DNA from 2 places in the Pseudomonas sp. MM213 genome. Region 1 is predicted to be linked to the other one. Evidence: riboswitches for the same ligand, from Rfam matches in the RefSeq annotation. Region 1 holds a riboswitch; the other holds the start of a gene.

Region 1 (3,405 bases):
GGGTAATCGTCCGGCAACTGTTGCGCGGCTTCGGCGAGCAGCGCGAGGCTGGAATCGCCGCTGCACAGGATCACCAGCTCGGCAGGGGTTTGTCCAAGGTCGGCAATGTTGTCATCCGAGACGAAACCGCCGGGCTGGGTCCTGAGCAGGTGCATGGGTTAAACGCTGAGCGCGGCGCGCAATTGCGCTTCGAGTTGCGCGGCGTCGAGCGCCTGGCCGATCAGCACCAGACGCGTGGTGCGCGCTTCGTCGGCGCCCCACTGACGGTCGAAATGCTTGTCGAAACGCGTGCCCACGCCCTGGATCAACAGACGCATCGGCTTGTTCGGGATCGCCGCGAAACCCTTGACCCGCAGGATGCCGTGCTTGACCACCAATTGCGTCAGCGCGTCCATCAACAGGCTTTCGTCGGCTTGTGGCAGTTCGATGGAAATGGAGTCGAACGCGTCGTGATCGTGGTCGTCATGGTCATCGCCGTCGTGGTGATGATCGTGGTGGCTATGACGGCTGTCGATGTGTTCTTCGGAGCCGGCGCCGAGACCGATCAGCACGTCCAGTGGCAGGCGACCGCTGCTGGCTTCGATGACTTTGACGGCGGGCGGCAGTTCTTCGGCGACTTCCAGGCGTACGCGGGCCAGGTCTTCGGCGCTGATCAGGTCGGCCTTGTTGAGAATCACCAGGTCGGCGCTGGCCAGTTGGTCGGCGAACAGCTCGTGCAGCGGCGATTCGTGGTCCAGGTTCGGGTCGAGTTTGCGCTGGGCATCCACTTGGTCCGGGAACGCGGCGAACGTGCCGGCCGCCACGGCCGGGCTGTCGACCACGGTGATCACCGCGTCAACGGTGCAGGCGCTGCGGATTTCCGGCCACTGGAAGGCCTGGACCAAAGGTTTTGGCAGGGCCAGGCCCGACGTTTCGATCAGAATGTGATCGAGGTCGCCGCGACGGGCCACCAGTTCACGCATCACCGGGAAAAATTCTTCCTGGACGGTGCAGCACAGGCAGCCGTTGGCCAGTTCGTAGACGCGGCCGTTGGCTTCTTCTTCGGTGCAACCGATGGAGCACTGCTTGAGGATTTCGCCGTCGATGCCCAGCTCGCCGAACTCGTTGACGATCACCGCGATGCGGCGGCCCTGCGCGTTATCGAGCATGTGCCGCAGCAAGGTGGTTTTGCCCGAGCCGAGGAAGCCGGTAACGATGGTGACGGGGAGTTTGGCCAGTGTTTTCATCGGATGCCCTTTGGCAAGGTGGCGGGCATGCGGGACGACGACCGCAGCGACAGGCGCGCGGAAGAGTTCGCCACCGGATCACCCCGCCCGGTTGTAGTGAGAATTCGTGTCGAGGCAGGTCTCCTGGCTGACGGTGTGCCTGTCGCGAGACTGGCGTTGGCTGCGCCTTTCCGCGAACCCGTTGGACAGGTTTGCAGTGGCGTGGCAGCGAACATCACCGTTCACAGTTGCGGGGGCAGCCGCGGCATCGACCGCGTTCCCTTCTTAGCTCCGGCAAACGCCGAAGAACCTCGAATGCGCAAGGCTACGCATGGTGTGGGGGCGGGTCAATGTCTTGTGGCGCCCGTACCGGCCCCTTCGCGGGCAAGCCTCGCTCCTACAGAGAAATGCGATCCCCTGTAGGAGCGAGGCTTGCCCGCGAAGAATCCACCTCGGTTCCGAGTTGAGAACCCTTGCCAATTGACGCCCAACCCCCGCCCATGCTCTCCTACACACCTTGTTACGGGTGCCCTTCACAGGGTGAAACGGGAAACCGGTGATTCATGTGCTTTACTCAAAGCCATGTCAGTCCGGTGCTGCCCCCGCAACGGTAAGCGAGCGAAGCGTCAGATCCACTGTGCCAGCAGTTCGGCATGGGAAGGTGACGCTTGCAGGTTTCGGCTGACGCCAAAGCCCCTCGTGAGCCCGGAGACCGGCCCGCAACACAAAGTGACGATTACGTTCACTGAATAACAAACCCGCGGTGGGCGGGCGCTGTTTGAATCTCTGCGAGCCCGATTCGCAGGGGTCTTCCATGCGCTCTATTCACCCGCTGACAGACCAGAGGGAAGCGCCATGTCGATCATCAGCAGCACCGGCCACACATCCACCAGCACCACCACGACCACCCTGGCTCAACGCCTGACCGCCGCCGTCTGCGCGTCGATCCTAGGCGCGTGCCTGGTGTATTTCGCCGGTTTCTCGCACATCGAAGCGGTGCACAACGCTGCGCACGATACCCGTCACAGCTCCGCCTTCCCGTGCCATTGAGACCTGTCGACATGATCAAGCGTATTGCGCAAACCGCAGGTTTCACAGGGCTGCTGGCCGCCCTGTTGCTGACTCTGCTGCAAAGCTTCTGGGTCGCTCCGCTGATTCTGCAGGCCGAGACTTACGAAAAATCCGAGCCGGCCGCTGTTGAAGTTCATGAACACGCCGCCGGTACCGCCGCTCACACCCACGATGCAGAAGCCTGGGAGCCGGAAGACGGCTGGCAGCGCGTGCTGTCGACGACTGGCGGCAACCTGGTAGTGGCTGTCGGTTTCGCCCTGATGCTCGCGGGCCTCTACACGCTGCGCTCGCCGACCAAAACCTCGCAGGGCTTGCTCTGGGGCCTGGCCGGTTACGCGACGTTTGTACTGGCACCGACCCTCGGCCTGCCGCCGGAACTGCCGGGCACGGCAGCAGCTGACCTGGCACAACGGCAAATCTGGTGGATCGGAACTGCAGCGTCCACCGCCGTTGGCATCGCGCTGATCGCTTTCAGCCGCCACTGGCTGATGAAGATCCTGGGCGTGGCGATTCTCGCCGTCCCTCACGTGATCGGTGCACCACAACCGGAAGTGCACTCGATGCTCGCGCCGCAAGCCCTGGAAACGCAATTCAAAATCGCTTCGCAGCTGACCAACCTCGGATTCTGGCTGGCCCTGGGCCTGATCAGCGCCTGGTTGTTCCGCCGCAAAAGCGATGGTCAATACCACGCATGAGCGACACCAGCACAGCGCCGACGTTAGTGGTCGGCCTGGGCTGCCAGCGCGGCTGCCCCGTCAGCACGCTTCGGGCGTTACTCGATCAGGCATTACAGGCGCATCAAATCGGACTTCAGCAGATCACGGCGTTGGCCAGCATCGACCAGAAGCGCGACGAACCGGGCCTGATCGAGCTTGCCGCACAACTCGAATTGCCGCTGACGTACTTCAGCAGTGAAGAACTGGCCGGTTATCAACCGCAACTCAGCCACCGTTCGGAAATCGCTTTTGAGCGCACCGGCTGCTACGGCGTAGCAGAAAGCGCCGCCCTCGCCCTTGCAGAACAACTGGCCCAGGCGCCGGCAAAACTGCTGATTTCCCGACAAAAATATGCCCAGGCGACCCTGGCATTGGCCTGCGCTGCGTAAAATCCCCGATAATCCTCGCCTTCG
Region 2 (3,405 bases), 1.1 Mb from region 1:
GGCTGTCAGCCTCCGGCAATTGGGTGTCGCGGATCGGCGAGAAGAATGACAATTCGGCGCCCATGGCCCGGAGCAAATCCAGGCTCGCACCGTAGGTGAAAGCGAACGCCTCATCACGGGCCACGGCGATTCGGACACCGGCCAGCAACGGCTCGGCGGCGATCACTTCTGGAGCGGCGAATTCCACAGGCGGTGGCAGCGTAACGTCGCAGCTGTTGGCCAGCGATTCGGCCGCCGCGTCGAGGCGCAGGTCGAGGTCATTCAGCTCGCTGGCTTGCACCAGACCAAGATGCCGACTCGGCAGCTCGATCCCGGTTTCCCGGGACAACGCGCCGTACCAGCGCAAGCCTTCGGTCAGGCTGCCTTCGAGCAATTGCGCATGGCGCAAGGTGCCCACGCGGTTGGCCAGCACGCCGGCGAACGGCAAGTCCGGCTGATACTTCGCCAGCCCCAGCGCCAGCGCACCAAAGGTCTGCGCCATCGCCGTGCCGTCGATCACCCCGAGCACCGGCACACCAAAGTGCCGCGCCAGATCGGCGCTGGACGGCGTGCCGTCGAACAGGCCCATGACACCTTCGATCAGGATCAGGTCCGCTTCACCGGCGGCTTCCCACAACAGTCGACGACTTTCCTGCTCGCCGACCATCCACATGTCCAGTTGATACACCGGCGCACCGCTGGCGCGCTCGAGAATCATCGGGTCGAGAAAGTCCGGGCCGCATTTGAACACGCGCACCTTGCGTCCCTGATTGCGATGCAAACGGGCCAGCGCGGCGGTGACGGTGGTCTTGCCCTGACCGGAGGCCGGCGCGGCAATCAAGACCGCCGGGCAATGACGTGGTTGATTCACAGCTCGACGCCTTTTTGCGCTTTGATCCCGGCCTGGAAAGCGTGTTTGATGACGCCCATTTCAGTGACAGTGTCAGCCAGCTCGATCATTTCCGGCTTGGCGCCGCGACCCGTGACGACCACGTGTTGCATCGGCGGACGCGCCTGCAAGTCGCTGAGCACCTGATCGAGGTCAAGGTAGCCGTGCTTGAGGGCGATGTTCAGTTCATCGAGCACCACCAGGCCAATCGACGGATCGCGCAACAGTTCGCGGGACACTTCCCACGCGGCTTCGGCGGCGGCGATGTCACGCTGGCGGTCCTGGGTTTCCCAGGTAAAGCCCTCGCCCATCACATGAAAACGCACCTGCTCCGGGAAGCGTCGGAAGAACAACTCTTCGCCCGTGCTGCTGCGCCCCTTGATGAACTGCACCACGCCGCACTGCATGCCGTGGCCCATCGAGCGGGCGAGCATGCCGAAAGCCGAGCTGCTTTTGCCCTTGCCGTTACCGGTCAGCACCAGCAGCAGGCCGCATTCATTCGGGGAGTTGGCGATGCGTTCGTCGATCACGGCTTTTTTGCGCAGCATACGCGCCAGATGGCGTTCGTCACGATCGGGAGTATCAGTCATGGGGGAGCTCTCCGTTGAGGCTGGATAACGGCGGGCAGGCACAAGAATAGACGGCAAGAAGCCTGGCATCGCCCACCGTGATGCCGCTGAATGGATCAGGCCGGTCTCCGGGCTCATGAGCGGCGTTTCGCCTGACTGCGCGCCTTCCCATATCGACATTCGACACAGTGGCTCAAGGCGCAGCCTTCACTCATTTACCGTTGCGGGGGCAGCGCCGGGATCGTGACTGTTCATGAATTGAACGAGCGCACTCACCGGCTTCCCTGTTTCACTCTGTCGACCGACGCCACAGAGCACCTGAAACAAGCCGCGAAGGTTAGAGGGTTGGGGGTGGAGCGTCAATTAAAGCCGGGAGACCGTCGGGCGAATAACTGCCGTCGATCAATAAAATGACGCCAATCTTGTGCCACACTCCTAGCAGTGATATCAAAGCGCCACAACCTGACAACACAATAACAAGGGTGAGCCACATGCAAGGCATGACCATCAGCAATCCGAAGCTGGAATTCCTGCGCCCGGTGCTGGAGCGCTGGTTTGACTGTATCGACCGCTACAACGCGGTGCGCGGCGATAACGACACGCCTTACTGGTACGACGAAAAAGCCAACCTCGGCTTGCTCTCGGCTGCCGCGTGGATGGCGGAAATGGTCACGCTGCAGAACACACCCACCCGCAAACAAAACGAGGAAGGCGAACGCAACGCCCGCGCCGACCTGTTCATCGCCAGCAGCGAAGAACGCGCCTTCCTCCAGACCACCCAGCGTTGGCCACGGGTCAACAGCTTGAACCTGACGCAGGCCCTGGCCGATATCACCAGCGACGCCAAGCGCATCAGCTACGCCAGCGACCTGAAACTCGGCTGCCTGTTCGTCGCCCCGCAAAAGGCCCAGCACGGCGCCACGCCGGAAGAACTTCAGGACATGGTCGACGACCTGCAAAAGGAACACAGCTGCGCGGTCGCCTGGTATTTCCCCTACGCCTACCGCAAGTTGCGCAACGAAGCGGGCAACTATCATCCCGGCATCGCCGTACTGTTCAAGGAAGCCCGCGGCTGACCGGTTGAACCATCGCGGGTTTGCACTTCTCTATTGATCAGGTCACTGCATTTATAGGGAAGATCAGCATGCACAAGCCCCGGCTCGTTCTCGTCATCGCCCTCACAGGAGGGCTCGCTGCCTGCAGCGAGACCTCCACCCTGCAAGTCTCCGACGGCACCGGCCCGTCCCCTCGACTGCCAGAACCGAACAAGACCCTGATCCCGACAGTGAACATCGCCCCGGCAATCGGCTGGCCGGACGGCGCGAAACCCACGGTGGCAGCGGGTACGCAAGTGGCGGCATTTGCTGAAAACCTCGATCACCCGCGTTGGCTCTACGTGCTGCCGAACGGCGACGTGCTCGTCGCCGAAACCAATGCGCCGCCCAAACCCGATGATGGCAAAGGCGTTAGAGGCTGGGTCATGAAGAAAGCCATGGGCCGCGCCGGTGCCGGCGTCCCGAGCCCGAACCGCATCACGTTGCTGCGCGACAAAGACCACGACGGCATCGCCGAAACTCGCACGGTGTTCCTGGAAAACCTCAATTCGCCCTTCGGCATGACCCTGGTCGGCAACGACCTGTATGTCGCCGACACGGACCGCTTGCTGCGATTTCACTACCAGGACGGCGCCACGACCATCAAGTCGCCGCCGATCAAAGTGGTTGATCTGCCGGGCGGCACGCTGAATCACCACTGGACCAAAAACGTGATCGCCAGCAAGGACGGCAGCAAGCTGTACGTCACGGTGGGCTCCAACAGCAACGTCGCCGAAAACGGCATGGATCAGGAAGAAGGTCGCGCGGCGATCTGGGAAGTGGATCGCGCCACCGGCAAGCATCGAATTTTCGCCTCGGGCCTGCGCAATCCCAACGGCATGGCCTGGGAACCGCGGAGCGGCGCGTTGTGGAC

The links. A riboswitch is a leader RNA that binds a small molecule or an ion and turns the genes downstream of it on or off. The one in region 1 is predicted to bind cobalamin.
Region 2: linked by a shared signal. The riboswitch ahead of cobO (cob(I)yrinic acid a,c-diamide adenosyltransferase) and the one ahead of K5R88_RS03900 (CbtB domain-containing protein) in region 1 are both predicted to bind cobalamin.

The regions. Positions count from the first base shown of each region.
Region 1 is NZ_CP081943.1:825,862-829,266, reverse strand. Features, by position in the region: partial or broken gene cobN (cobaltochelatase subunit CobN) at 1-155, opposite strand, end outside; gene cobW (cobalamin biosynthesis protein CobW) at 159-1,226, opposite strand; cobalamin riboswitch at 1,323-1,534, opposite strand; cobalamin riboswitch at 1,713-1,940, shown strand; gene K5R88_RS03900 (CbtB domain-containing protein) at 2,061-2,255, shown strand; gene K5R88_RS03895 (CbtA family protein) at 2,267-2,971, shown strand; gene K5R88_RS03890 (cobalamin biosynthesis protein) at 2,968-3,381, shown strand.
Region 2 is NZ_CP081943.1:6,520,005-6,523,409, reverse strand. Features, by position in the region: gene K5R88_RS29725 (cobyrinate a,c-diamide synthase) at 1-850, opposite strand, end outside; gene cobO (cob(I)yrinic acid a,c-diamide adenosyltransferase) at 847-1,458, opposite strand; cobalamin riboswitch at 1,540-1,774, opposite strand; gene K5R88_RS29715 (hypothetical protein) at 1,929-2,513, shown strand; gene K5R88_RS29710 (PQQ-dependent sugar dehydrogenase) at 2,582-3,405, shown strand, end outside.